Anaeromyxobacter diazotrophicus: one gene and its partners. The protein of the gene in region 2 interacts with the protein of the main gene of each other region in a pairwise test. Links are inferred from orthologs where the notes say so. Each region holds a gene or a part of one and is shown on either strand. Other genes may lie near its edges. The genes, in order: HWY08_RS14380, rplL, nikR and dnaE.

What was found.
Region 1: the proteins of rplL (region 2) and HWY08_RS14380 interact in binary tests that used the Escherichia coli proteins (3 or more experiments, as listed by UniProt). The link is inferred for Anaeromyxobacter diazotrophicus from one-to-one orthologs.
Region 3: the proteins of rplL (region 2) and nikR interact in binary tests that used the Escherichia coli proteins (3 or more experiments, as listed by UniProt). The link is inferred for Anaeromyxobacter diazotrophicus from one-to-one orthologs.
Region 4: the proteins of rplL (region 2) and dnaE interact in binary tests that used the Escherichia coli proteins (3 or more experiments, as listed by UniProt). The link is inferred for Anaeromyxobacter diazotrophicus from one-to-one orthologs.

Annotation. Positions count from the first base shown.
Region 1 is NZ_BJTG01000006.1:331,321-334,130, forward strand. What follows is about bases 3-2,746. They hold HWY08_RS14380 (universal stress protein), read left to right. Parts: upstream 3-1,012; coding sequence 1,013-1,480; downstream 1,481-2,746. Other genes in these bases: serC (3-phosphoserine/phosphohydroxythreonine transaminase), read left to right, coding at 3-914; HWY08_RS14385 (PfkB family carbohydrate kinase), read right to left, coding at 1,467-2,318; HWY08_RS14390 (ABC transporter substrate-binding protein), read right to left, coding at 2,340-2,746. In the rest of the region: more of serC, read left to right, coding at 1-2; more of HWY08_RS14390, read right to left, coding at 2,747-2,810.
Region 2 is NZ_BJTG01000004.1:323,279-326,292, forward strand. The notes cover bases 67-3,014. They hold rplL (50S ribosomal protein L7/L12), read left to right. Parts: upstream 67-1,327; coding sequence 1,328-1,702; downstream 1,703-3,014. Other genes in these bases: rplA (50S ribosomal protein L1), read left to right, coding at 67-421; rplJ (50S ribosomal protein L10), read left to right, coding at 711-1,232; rpoB (DNA-directed RNA polymerase subunit beta), read left to right, coding at 1,933-3,014. In the rest of the region: more of rplA, read left to right, coding at 1-66. UniProt on the Escherichia coli protein: The binding site for several of the GTPase factors involved in protein synthesis (IF-2, EF-Tu, EF-G and RF3). Is thus essential for accurate translation.
Region 3 is NZ_BJTG01000002.1:222,875-225,770, reverse strand. Bases 5-2,834 are described here. They hold nikR (nickel-responsive transcriptional regulator NikR), read left to right. Parts: upstream 5-1,124; coding sequence 1,125-1,544; downstream 1,545-2,834. Other genes in these bases: HWY08_RS03960 (MEDS domain-containing protein), read left to right, coding at 2,334-2,834; HWY08_RS03965 (response regulator), read left to right, coding at 1,730-2,143; HWY08_RS21750 (hypothetical protein), read right to left, coding at 821-1,030; HWY08_RS21755 (hypothetical protein), read right to left, coding at 636-818; HWY08_RS03980 (hypothetical protein), read right to left, coding at 428-622. Outside these bases: more of HWY08_RS03985, read right to left, coding at 1-4; more of HWY08_RS03960, read left to right, coding at 2,835-2,896. UniProt on the Escherichia coli protein: Transcriptional repressor of the nikABCDE operon. Is active in the presence of excessive concentrations of intracellular nickel.
Region 4 is NZ_BJTG01000010.1:127,444-131,706, reverse strand. What follows is about bases 67-4,263. They hold dnaE (DNA polymerase III subunit alpha), read right to left. Parts: upstream 3,891-4,263; coding sequence 267-3,890; downstream 67-266. Other genes in these bases: HWY08_RS19295 (hypothetical protein), read right to left, coding at 3,974-4,263; HWY08_RS19305 (helix-turn-helix transcriptional regulator), read right to left, coding at 67-95. Also shown: more of HWY08_RS19305, read right to left, coding at 1-66. UniProt on the Escherichia coli protein: DNA polymerase III is a complex, multichain enzyme responsible for most of the replicative synthesis in bacteria. This DNA polymerase also exhibits 3' to 5' exonuclease activity. The alpha chain is the DNA polymerase catalytic subunit.

The DNA of each region.
Region 1 (2,810 bases), on a different replicon or contig from region 2:
TGCAGGGCGGCGCCTCGCAGCTCTTCGCGCAGATCCCGATGAACCTGGTGGAGAAGGGCCGCACCGCAGAGTACGTGGTGAGCGGCGCCTGGGGCGAGAAGGCCTTCTCCGAGGCGAAGGTCGCGACCGCCATGCTGGGCGGCGCCGCCCGCGTCTCGTGCTCCACCGGGGTGGGCGAGGGCAAGGAGAAGAGCTACACGCGCGTCCCGCGCCCGGCGGAGGTGAAGGTCGACCCCGAGTCGGCCTACGTGCACGTCACCTCGAACGAGACCATCCACGGCGTGCAGTACGAGGTCGACCCGGGCCGGCCGTTCCCCGCGCCCGGCGCCGTCCCGCTGATCGCCGACATGTCGAGCGACTTCCTGTGGCGGAGGTTCGACCCGGCGCGCTTCGGGCTCGTCTACGCCGGCGCCCAGAAGAACATCGGGCCGTCGGGCGTGGTGGTGGTGATCGTCTCGAAGGAGCTCGTCGCTCGCGGTCGCAAGGACATCCCCAAGATCTTCCAGCTCCGCACGCCGGCCGAGAACCGGTCGCTCTACAACACGCCGCCCACCTTCGGCATCTACATGATCCGCAACGTCCTCGCCTGGCTGAAGGGCCAGGGCGGACTCGGCGCCATGGAGCAGCGCAACCGGCTGAAGGCGCAGAAGCTCTACGCCGCCATCGACCAGCACGCGTCCTTCTACCGCTCGCCGGTCGAGCGGGAGAGCCGCTCGGTGATGAACGTCGTCTTCCGGCTCCCCTCCGAGCAGGACGAGGAGCGGTTCGTGGCCGAGGCGAAGAAGCGCGGGATGGTCGGGCTCAAGGGGCACCGCTCGGTGGGCGGCATCCGCGTCTCGACCTACAACGCGGTGGAGCCGGCCTGGGTGGACGAGCTCATCGCCTTCATGGGCGAGTTCGCGCGCGGCGCCTGAGATCCCCCTGTCGAGGGGGGGTGCGCGACGCCATACCGCAGCCCGAGGGCTCCCCTTGAACGAGGGACAGTGGTCTGATCCCTGCGCAGGAGGGAGCCATGGGCGCGTTCCGGCACATCCTCTTCGCGACGGATCTCGACGGCTCCTCGGCGGGCGCGCTCCAGGTGGCGCTCGACATGGCGAGCAGCATGAACGCCGCGCTGTCGGTCGTGCACGTCTGCGAGCTCGGGGGCTACGCCGCCGCCGCCATGTGCGAGGCGGGAGGCGACCTCGCCTCGCCGCTGGTGGAGGAGGCGCAGCGCGCGCTGGAGCGGCTCGTGGCGCGGGCCGACCGCGACGGCGTCCACCCGCGCGCGCTGGTGAAGCTCGGCGCGCCCTGGCAGGAGATCGTGGCCGCCGCGGAGGAGGAGCGCGCCGACCTCATCGTGATGGGCACGCACGGCCGGCGGGGCCTCGCCCACGCGCTCCTCGGCAGCGTGGCCGAGAAGGTGGTCCAGACCTCGCCGGTGCCGGTGCTCACCGTGAGGCAGGCGGACCCGGCGGCGGCCGCGCTCAAGCTGGTGTGAGCACCAGCGGGAGCTGGGCCGCGCCGGGGTCGAGGCCGGCCAGCACCGCCGCCCCGTAGGGCCCGGCGCGGGCGCAGGCCTCGACCACCGGGAGCCCGCAGGCCAGGAAGAACGTGAGCGCGCCGGCGAAGCTGTCGCCCGCGCCGTAGGCGGCGCCGGTGACGCGCGCCGGGGGCGGCGCCGGGAAGCGCTCCACCGTCCCGTCCGCGCGCTCGACGCGCCCGCCCGCCGGGCCCTCGGTCAGGACGAGCGCGCCCGGGGGGACCGGGTAGTCGGCGAGCCGGCTCGCCTCGCGCGGGTCGACCGCGCTCCCCACCACCACGTCGGCGCGTACGCCCGAGGCCGCCAGCGCCTCCCGCCGGCGCGCGCTGACGACGAGGCGCCGGGCCGCGCGGCAGCGCCGCAGCGCCGCGGGGTCCTGGGCGGTGAAGTAGACCGCGTCGCAGGCGGCGAGCAGCTCCCAGGGCAGGGGGTCCTCGGCCCGCGGGTGGAGCGGCTCGCCCACGACGACGATGGTGCGCTCGCCGTCCGGGGTCACGAGGACGACGTCGCGGGTGTGCGGGCCGGCGCGGCGCGCCGCGTGGACCGTGGCCGCGGCGCCGCGCAGCGCCGCCGCGACCTCGCCCGCCGCCTCGTCCGAGCCGAGCGCCGTGAAGAGGTGCACCTCGGCCGGCGCCTTCGCCAGCTGCAGGAGCGCCACCCCGCCCCCGCCGCCGGCGAAGGTCCGGGGCGCGGCGAGGTGCGCGATGCCGCCGGGAGGCGGCAGCGCCGGGACGCGCCCCAGGGTCACGTGCTCGACGTGTCCGACCACCGCCAGCCGCAGGACCCCGCGCGTCACGAGGTCCTCATGCCCGGCGCGCTACTCCAGGTCCAGCGTCTTGTAGGTCCCGCTGCCGTCGAGGACGGTCCCCCATACCTTGTGGGAGGCCTGGTGCTCGGAGGGGCCGAACGAGAGCGGCACGCCGATGCCGAGGTCGAGCCCGCGGATGCTCTCCAGCGCGTCGACCAGGGTGTCGGTGGTGAGGTTCTTCCCGGCGCGCTTCAGGCCCTCCACCAGCAGCGTGCCCGCCAGGTAGCCCTCCAGCGAGACGAAGTCGGGGCGCTCTCCCGGCGCGTGGCGCGCGAGCAGGTCCTTGTAGCGGAGGATGGCGGTGGCGGCGGAGGTCGGCAGCGGCACGACCTGGGTCACGATCACGCCCTCCGCGAAGCGGGGGCCGAGCGGCATCAGCTCCTCGGCCAGCTCGTTCGAGCCGACGAAGGAGACGTTGGTGAAGACGAGCGGAGCGCCGGACTCCTTCACCTTCTCGATGAAGCGCGCCGCCGCCTTGTA
Region 2 (3,014 bases):
CGGGGCCGAGGACCTGGCCGAGAAGATCCAGGGCGGCTTCATGGACTTCGACAAGGTGCTCGCCACCCCCGACATGATGGGCGTGGTCGGCCGCCTCGGTAAGGTGCTCGGGCCCCGCGGCCTGATGCCGAACCCGAAGGTCGGCACGGTGTCGATGGACATCGCCAAGGCCGTCAAGGAGCAGAAGGCCGGCAAGGTGGAGTTCCGCGTCGAGAAGGCGGGCATCGTGCACGTCCCCTTCGGCAAGGCCTCCTTCGAGCCGGAGAAGCTCAAGGCGAACTTCAACGCCATCATGGAGATCATCTTCAAGGCGAAGCCGCAGACCGCCAAGGGCGTCTACGTGAAGAACGTGACCGTGAGCTGCACGATGGGGCCGGGCATCAAGCTCGACACCGCCGAGCTCACCGCCGCCCACGCGTAAGGCTTCGCGGCCGGCGGGGCGCGCTCCCCGCCGGCGATCGCTTCTCCCGGCGGCATGGGGCCGCCGGGGTTTCCTGGTCCAAGACAGCGGGCCCGCTCTCCCCGGGTGCGAGAAGGCGTAGGGGAGGGCGGTCAAACGGGCGAAGGCGTCCGACCCGCCGAGACTCAGGGACGTTCAGCGTCCCCTGCTTGGCCAGGGGGTCAGCGTACCGGCCGTCCGGCCTGTCCGAAGACCCAGTGCACCGTCGCCGCCCCGAGGGGCGGGGCGGTCGGAAAGGTGGTGAGGACAGTTGAACCGGACGGAAAAAGAAGAGGTCATCAACCAGCTTCACGAGCTGATGGCCAAGGCGAAGGCGGCCATCCTCGCCGAGCCGAAGGGGCTCGACGTCGCGACGGTCACCGGTCTCCGCAAGAAGTTCCGTGACGCGAAGATCGACTACAAGATCGTCAAGAACACCCTCGCCCAGCGTGCCGCCAAGGGCACGCCGGTGGAGCCGCTGGTCGAGAAGTTCGTCGGGCCCACCGCGCTCATCATGTCGTACGACGACGTGGTGTCGCCGGCGAAGATCCTGGTGGACTTCGCCAAGGACCGCGAGAACTTCGCGATCCGCACGGCGGTGGTCGAAGGTCAGGTCATCGACGTGAACGGCGTGAAGGCCCTGGCGAAGATGCCGGGTCTCCAGGAGCTGCGCGGGACGATCGCGATGATGATCGCCCAGCCGGCCACCAAGCTCGCGCGGATGATCGGGACCCCGGGCCAGCAGCTCGCCCAGGTCCTGAACGCTCGCAAGGACCAGCTCGGCAAGGCGTAGGAACCGGTACCTGAACCGCCCGCGCGCCGGGAGGCGCCTGGGCACGCTACGAACGGGCGGGGCTCGTCCCCGCCGCCACAGGAAACGAGACAGACATGGCAGACCTGAACACGATCGTCGACCAGCTCAGCACGCTCTCCGTCATGGAGGCGGCCGAGCTCGTCAAGAAGCTCGAGGAGAAGTGGGGCGTCTCCGCCGCCGCCGCGCCGGTGATGATGGCGGCCGGCGGTGGGGCCGCGGCGGCCCCGGCCGAGGAGAAGACGGAGTTCACCGTCGTCCTCGCCGACGCCGGCGCGAACAAGATCAACGTGATCAAGGAGGTCCGCGCGATCACGGGCCTCGGCCTCAAGGAGGCGAAGGACCTCGTCGAGGGCGCCCCCAAGGAGGTCAAGGCCGGCATCGCCAAGGCCGAGGCCGACGAGCTCAAGAAGAAGCTCGAGGCGGCTGGCGCGAAGGTCGAGATCAAGTAGCTCGGGCTCGACCGCCCGCGGCGGGGCAGGCTCGCGCCTGCTCCGCCGCACCCCTTTTCTGGAATCTTTGACAGGTAGGTAGGTTCCCGTTACAACCCGGAACCCCCTGAAATACCGACGCACAGCGACCCCGGCCCGAGGCCGGGTCGAGGCGGCTCGCCGGCCGGAGAGCCGGCTCGAGCCATTTCCGGCGGACGAACGCAGCAGGGGATAAAGAGGACCGATCGCGTATGGCGCTGACCGTGCAGAATAACTTTCGCGTTCGACGGAATTTCGGAAAGATCAACAAGATCGCGGAGATCCCCAACCTCATCGCGATCCAGAAGTCGAGCTACGACAAGTTCCTGCAGGCCGACGTCCCCCCCGAGAAGCGCGACGACACCGGGCTGCAGGGGGTCTTCAAGTCGGTCTTCCCGATCAAGGACTTCAACGAGACGAGCTCGCTCGAGTTCGTGAGCTACCACCTCGAGAAGCCCAAGTACGACGTCGACGAGTGCCACCAGCGCGGCATGACGTTCTCCGCGCCGATCAAGGTGGTCGTGCGCCTGGTCGTCTGGGACAAGGACGAGGAGACCGGCGCGCAGTCCATCCGCGACGTCAAGGAGCAGGAGGTCTACTTCGGCGAGATCCCGCTCATGACGGACAACGGGACCTTCATCATCAACGGGACCGAGCGCGTCGTGGTGAGCCAGCTGCACCGCTCCCCGGGCGCCTTCTTCGACCACGACAAGGGCAAGAGCCACTCGTCGGGCAAGATCCTGTTCAACGCCCGCATCATCCCGTACCGCGGCTCGTGGATCGACTTCGAGTTCGACCACAAGGACATCCTCTACGTGCGCATCGACCGGCGCCGCAAGCTGCCCGCGACGGTGCTGCTGCGCGCGCTCGGCGCGGTGCCCGACACGGCCAAGAAGGACCCGGTCGACTTCCGCGGCACGGCCGAGGAGATCCTCAAGTACTACTACGACACCGAGATCATCCGGATCGAGGGGAAGGGGAAGTACGAGAAGGACCTCAACCCCGAGCTGCTCAAGGGCCAGCGCGCCACGCGCGACATCAAGGACCCGAAGACCGGCGAGGTGATCGTCAAGAAGAACCGGAAGTACACCGAGGGCGCGATCAAGAAGCTGGTCGCCGCCAAGCTGAAGTCGCTGCCCATCGAGGCGGAGGAGGTCCACACCAAGATCTCCGCCGAGGACGTGGTCGACGAGGCGACCGGCGAGGTGCTGCTCGAGGTGAACGAGGAGGTCACCGAGGAGAAGGTCGAGGAGCTGCGCAAGCGCGACATCAAGGAGCTGCGCGTCCTCTTCAT
Region 3 (2,896 bases), on a different replicon or contig from region 2:
CGCCACCCCGCGTAGAAGCCGAGCTTGGACGCGCCGAGCGGCAGCTCGTGCCGCGCGCCCGCGGACGGCGCGCCCTCGCTCACGATGGGCGCGAGGTAGCTCGCGAGGTGCCCGTTGGCGCGGAGTCCGGCCGCCAGCTCCAGCGCGTCCTGCGCGGACGGCGCGTCGAGGCCGGGCGGGTGCGAGTGGACGAGCCCCTTCAGCTCGAGCCCCTCGGCGCGCTCGACCTCCCGGACGCGCGCCGCCAGCGCGCGCGACGGGGCCCAGCTCCGCGGGGAGGAGGCGGCGTCGGGGTCGGCGAGGTAGCAGGTGACGAGCGGCCGGCCGGGCGGACCGAGCAGCGCGCCCCCGCGCTCGGGCGGCCGCGCGGCGAGGTCGCGCTCCAGGGCGCGCAGCACCCAGTCGCCGATCGCGAAGGCGGCGCCGCTCACGGCGCCGCGAAGACGCCCTGGTGCACCTCGGACAGCTGGCGCGCGCCGTCCGCGTCCACGTCGTCGCCGACGAGCACGCGGCCGCTCGGGTCGACGAAGACCTGGCGGCGCCGCTCCCGCGGCCGCGCGTCGCCGCCGCGGCGGTTGTCGAGCACCACCGCCCGGAGCCGTTCGAGATCGAGCTGGGCCATCGGGCACTGCCTCCTAGAAGGGGAACGCCCCCTCGCGCTGGTAGACGCTGTAGCCGTTGGCCCAGACGACGCTCCGCGCGTAGGCCGACTCCAGCGTCGGCGCGCCGCCGCTCTGCTCCGCGCCGAGGCAGATGCGGCCGCCGGGGAAGAGGTGGCAGGCGTGCGGCCGCTCGACGTCGAGGGCGGGCTGGAGCACCTTCACCTGGTAGGCGCTGCCGTCTGGTAGGCGCTGCCGTCGAACCACAGGAAGAGGGTGAACAGGTCGCCGAGCCGCGAGCGGACCGGGTACACCCACCCGCGCACGCCGTCGGCCTTCACCGAGCGGGTGGCGGCGGGGAGCTGCGCGTCGACGATCGCCTGGTCGCGGAGCGCGCGGGTGAAGCCGGTCTCGACGAGCTCGACTCCCATGGGAAATGGATGCGGCGCTGGAGCCCGCCGGCGCAGTGCCCCGTCAGGGGTGGCTTGCGGAGGCGCTCGCCCGCCGCCGTGTTAGAAGGGCGGCATGATCGAGCGCATCGGCATCTCGCTGGAGCAGGAGCTGCTCGCGCGGTTCGACGAGGTCATCGCGGAGAAGGGGTACGAGAATCGCTCCGAGGCGATCCGCGACCTCATCCGCGACGCGCTCGTGCAGCGCGAGTGGTCGCGCTCGAGCGGCGAGGACGAGAAGGTCGCGGTGGTGACGCTCGTCTACGACCACGACGCCTCGAGCCTGGCGCAGAAGCTCGCGCACATCCAGCACGAGAACCACCGGGCGGTGGTCTCAGCGCTCCACGTCCACATGGACGAGCACAACTGCCTCGAGGTGCTCGTGCTGCGCGGCGGCGCGGGCGAGGTCCTGCGCATGGGCGAAGGGCTCGTCGCGACCAAGGGCGTGAAGTACGGGAAGCTCGTGCCGGCGACGACCGGCCACGACCTCCGCTAGCTCGCCGACCGGCGCGCGGGCATCCGGTCGCCCCCTTTCAGGGCAGCTCGATCGCACGCGATTTCGCCACCCGTGCGGGAGAGCGGTCGCCAGCTTGCGTCACCGATGGTGTCAGCCGATAATGCCGACCCATCTGGTTGACCCACGTCGGGCAGCTCCGGGGATCTCGATCCTCCGAGGGGAGCATGGGCGAGCCGCGACATCGTGTGCTCATCATCGACGACGAGGAGCTGCTCATCCGCTCCTTCGCTCGGATCCTGGGCCGTGACCACGACATCACGGCGCTCTCCTCGGCGGCGGAGGCGCTGCGCCGCGCCGCCTCGGGCGAGACCTGGGACGTCATCCTGTGCGACCTGCAGATGCCGGTGGTCGACGGGGTCGAGTTCTTCGAGCGCCTGAACCGCAGCCGCCCCGACCTCATCGCGCGCGTGGCGTTCGTGACCGGCGGCGCCTTCACGCCTCGTGCGCGGTCGTTCCTCGAGCGCAACACGCGCCCCACCGCCCAGAAGCCGGTGGAGCCGGAGGGGCTGCGCTCGCTCGTGCGCCAGATCGCGGCCGGCTACGCCGCCGCGGCCGGCTGCGCCTTCGCCCGGAGCTGAGCTGAGCGTACGCGTTCCGGTGCGGGTCCTCGTCGACTCGCCCTCCTCACCCAGGCCGTTTACCCGCCCCTGAGACCACAGGTCGCGCGGCCCTCACCTGCCCTCGGCACTTGACCAATGGTGGGGTTCGGAGGACGTTCCGCGCCATGGGGAGCGGGGTGAAATCCCGAGTCATGGACGGAGTCTGTCCATGATCCCGCCGCCGGGGGGCGACGTGGAGAGCACGGCCGAGGAGCCACGGCCGGAGCTCGTCGATCAGCTGCGCCGTCTGGCGCCGCGCGACCACGCCGCGCTCGTCTTCGACTCCCCTGGCGAGGCCGCCGCCGCCGTGGCGGCCTTTCTCCAGGTGGGGCTCGAGCGCGGCGAGCGCTGCGTCCACCTCGCCGAGGCCGAGGGCGCCACGGCGATCCTGCCCCACCTTCGCGGGGCGGGCGTCGACGTCGGCGAGGCGCTGGCTTCGGGGCGGCTCGCGCTCGTCACCGATCGCGACGACTTCCTGCGCCCCGGTCCGCTCCGCCCGGCCGAGGTGGAGCCGCTGCTCGCGGAGAAGGCGGAGCAGTCGGTGAAGGAGGGCGGCGGCGCCCTGCGCGTGAGCGCCGACGCGCGCTGGCTGCTCGACCCGAGCCCTTCCCTGGAGCGCCTCCTCGAGTACGAGCAGATGCTCCAGCGGCTGTGCCGCGATCACCCGTTCGTCGCGCTGTGGCGCTACGACCGCGGCACCTTCGCGCCGGCGGCGCTGCGCGCCCTGGTGCG
Region 4 (4,263 bases), on a different replicon or contig from region 2:
TCCTCCGCCTGCCGATCGCACTGCAGATGGAACTCGGGGTCGCAGTAGGCTGAGGCACCTCTCGGCGAAGAAGCGCGGGACGTCGCTCGCAGCATGGGCCAACCCCCTGTTCCAGCGCACCGGGTCGGCCACATCATACCTTGTCCCGGCGCACCCACACGGTAGGGTAAACGGACCTACCGTCTACACCTGAAAAGTGGGGATGCCCTGAACGGGGGGTGACGTAGATCAAGTGGCCGGAACCTCAGGGGAACCGGCCGAAGCTCTCAGTGAAGCTCCACCTCGAACCCGAGCCTCCGGGCGGCCTCGAGCAGCTCGTCCGAGGGCCGGATGCGCTGCGGCACGCGGATGGTGGTCTCGGTCTCGCGGGGCACGACCGCGCGCACGGTCACCGCGCAGCCGCCGCCGTGGCGGCCGAGCAGCGCCTTGAGCTCGGTGGCGCGCTCGGGCGTGAGCGCGTCGGCGTCGATGCGCAGCGACACCTCCTTCGTCTTCTGCGTGCGGACGGTGGAGAGGAGCTCGATCTCGAGGGCGGTGATCTCGGCCCGGGGGTTCTCCTCGTCGCGCGAGTTCATCCGGACCTGCCCGTGGACGATGATGGGCTCGTCCCGCTTCACGATCTCCTCCCAGTCGGCCCAGCCCTTCTGCGCGGGGCGGTTCCCCTGCGCGGGCCGGCTGCCCCAGCAGATCACCTCGGTGGTACCGGTGAGGTCCTCCAGGGTGAGGAAGCCGAAGCGGGTGCCCTTCTCCTTGTTCTGTTTCTCTCTGAGTGAAGCGACCACCCCTACCACGGTGACCTTGTCGTCCTGCCGCTTCGCGGCGACCTGCGCGCAGGTGCACGAGGCGTAGCGCCGCGCCTCCTTCTCCGAGCCCTGCAGCGGGTGACCCGTGAGGTAGAACCCGAGCGCCTCCTTCTCGAAGGCGAGCCGCACCCGCTCCGGCCACTCCTCGACCCGGGCCTCGCCCACCAGATCGCCGGGCAGCGGGTAGCGCGGCTTCACCTCCACCGCCGCGGTGAGCGCGCCGAACAGGCTCTTCTGCCCGGAGAGCCGGTCGGCCTGGGCCGACGAGCCGGCCGCGAAGGCCGCCTCGATGCCGTGGAAGAGCTGCCAGCGCGGCACGCCCTCGAAGTCGAGCGCGCCGCACTTCACCAGCGCCTCCACCACCTTCTTGTTGATGCGGCGGATGTCCACCCGGCTGGCGAGGTCGAAGAGGCCCTTGAACGGCCCGCCCTCGGCGCGCGCCTTGAGGATGGCCTCGACCGCCGACTCGCCGACGCCCTTCACCGCGCCGAGCCCGAAGCGGATCTGCCCCTTGTGCTTTGCGCCGGGCGCCGCCGGCAGCGCGCTGAACGCCGCCTGGCTCTCGTTCACGTCCGGCTGCAGCACCTCGATGCCGCTCTGGCGCGCCTCGGAGATGTGCACCACCACCTTGTCGGTGTTGGAGGCCTCGCTCGAGATGAGCGCGGCCATGAACTCCACCGGGTGGTGCGCCTTGAGCCAGGCGGTCTGGACGGTGAGGAGGCCGTACGCCGCCGAGTGCGACTTGTTGAAGCCGTAGGCGGCGAACTTCTCCATGAGGTCGAAGATGCCGCCCGCGACCGTCGGGTCGATCTGGCTCCGCGCGCACCCCTCCATGAAGCCGGTGCGCTCCTTGGCCATGACCTCGGCCTTCTTCTTGCCCATCGCCCGGCGGAGCAGGTCGGCGCGGCCCAGGCTGTAGCCGGCCAGGACCTGCGAGATCTGCATCACCTGCTCCTGGTAGACGATGACGCCGTAGGTGTCCTCCAGGACCGGCTCGAGCTTCGGGTGCGGGTAGGCGACCTTGTCCTTGCCGTGCTTGCGGTCGATGTAGACGTCGACCATCGTCCGCCCGTCCTCGAGCTTCTGGTCGAGCGGGCCCGGCCGGTAGAGCGCGCCGGCGGCGATGACGTCCTCGAACCGCGAGGGCTTCATCTTCATCACCATCTCGGTGAAGCCGGAGGACTCCATCTGGAAGACGCCCGCCGTGTCGCCGCGGCTGATGAGCTCGTAGACGGCCGGGTCGTCGATGGGGATCTGGTCGGCGGTGAGGTCCTTCCGGTCGGGGTGGTTCTGCCGGATGAGCCGGATGGCGTCGTCGATGACGGTGAGGGTCTTGAGGCCGAGGAAGTCGAACTTCACCAGGCCCGCCGCCTCGGAGTCGTCCTTGGCGAACTGGCTCACCAGCTGGCCGGAGTCGGCGTCCTTGGTGACCGGCACGTACTCCCAGAGCGGCTTGCCGGCGATGACCACGCCGGCCGCGTGCAGCCCGGACTGGCGGTTGAGGCCCTCCAGCGAGATCGAGATGTCGAGGATGTCCTTCTCGGTGACCTGCTGCTGCTTCCCCTCGGCGTCCACGAAGGCGTGGACGACCTTCGGGTGCTCGTAGAGGTCGGCCAGCCGCGGCTCCGCCGGGTACTTCTCGGAGCCGAAGACCAGGTCCTTGAGCGGCGGCGTCTTGCCCTGCACCGGCTCGGGGACGAGCTTCGCGATCCGGTCGCCCTCGGCGAAGGGCAGGCCCATGACCCGCACCACGTCGCGGATGACCGAGCGCGCCTTGAGCGAGCCGAAGGTGATGATCTGCCCGACGTTGTCCCGCCCGTACTTGCCGGTGACGTACTGGATGACCTCGTCGCGCCGGTTCTGGCAGAAGTCGACGTCGAAGTCCGGCATCGAGACGCGCTCGGGGTTGAGGAAGCGCTCGAAGAGGAGGTTCCAGCGCAGCGGGTCGAGGTCGGTGATGCGCAGCGCCCAGGCGACGATGGAGCCGGCGCCCGAGCCGCGGCCCGGGCCGACCGGGATCTGGTGCCCCTTCGCCCAGTTGATGAAGTCCTGCACGATGAGGAAGTAGCCCGCGAACCCCATCTTCTGGATGACGCCGAGCTCCATCTCCAGCCGGGCGCGGTAGCCGTCGGCGTCGAAGACGTACCGTCCATCGATCTCGCGGAAGCGGCGGTCGAGCCCCTGGCGCGCCAGCTTGGCGACGTACTCCTCCTCGGAGAGGCCGTCGGGGAGCTGGAACTGCGGCAGGTAGTTCTTGCCCAGCTCGAGCTCGACGTTGCACATCTCGGCGATGCGCATGGTGTTGGCGATGGCCTCGCCCATCCCCGGCAGCGCCGCCACCATGTCGTCGGGCGAGGTGATGTAGAGGCCGTCCGTCTCGTGCCGCAGCCGCTTCGGGTCGGAGAAGGTCTTCCCCGACGCGATGCACATGAGGACCTCGTGCGCCTTGGCATCCTCGCGCTTCGCGTAGTGCGCGTCGGCGGTGGCGGCGAGCGGGATGCCCTCGGACTCGGAGAGCTCCTGCAGCCGCGCGTTCACCTCGAGCTGCTCCCGCATTCCGTTCGACTGCACCTCGAGGAAGAAGGAGCCCGGCTCGAAGATGTCGCGGTACTCGCGCGCGACCCGGCGGGCGCCGTCCATGTCGCCCTGGCGGCAGAGCCGCGGCACCTCGCCCGCCAGGCAGGCGGTGAGGCCGACGAGCCCCTTCGAGTGCTCGCGCAGGAGCTGCTTGTCGATGCGCGGGTCGTAGTAGAAGCCCTCGGTGAAGGCCATCGACGAGAGGTAGCGGAGGTTGCGCCACCCCTCCTGGTTCTTCGCGAGCAGGATGAGGTGCCGGCCGATGCGCTCCGAGCGGTCCTGCCGCCCCTTGTCGCCCGCGACGTAGGCCTCGAACCCCAGGATCGGCTTCACCCCGGCCGCCTTCGCCTGCTTGTAGAAGTCGACCGCGCCGAAGAGGTTGCCGTGGTCGGTGACCGCCACCGCGTTCATGCCCTTCGCCTTCACGCTGGCGAGCAGGTCCTTGATGCGGATCGCGCCGTCGAGGAGCGAGTAGAGCGTGTGCAGGTGGAGGTGGGTGAAGTCGGCCAAGGTGCGGGACTCCTTCGGGAAGTCCCTTCATAGCAGGGGGGGCTGACGGTTCCTACCCGCGGCGTGAGACGCGGGCGTGGAAGTCAGTCCGCGCGCACGAGTCGCTCCAGGTCGCCGATCGAGGCACCGCGCTCCGCCGGCCCCGAGAAGCCGAAGGGGAGGCCGGCCAGGACGAGGCGCGCGCGGCGGGCGCCGACCGGGAGGTCGGCCGCGGAAGGCATCGAGAGCGCGCCGCTCCGGACCGGGTAGGCGAGGACGGTGTCGACGCGAGGGGCGGCGGAGAGCGCCGCGTACGCGAGCGCCTGGTGGACATCGGCGCGGTGGGACTCGCGAACCTCCTGTGAGACGCCGTCCCAGCCCAGCCGCCGGACGT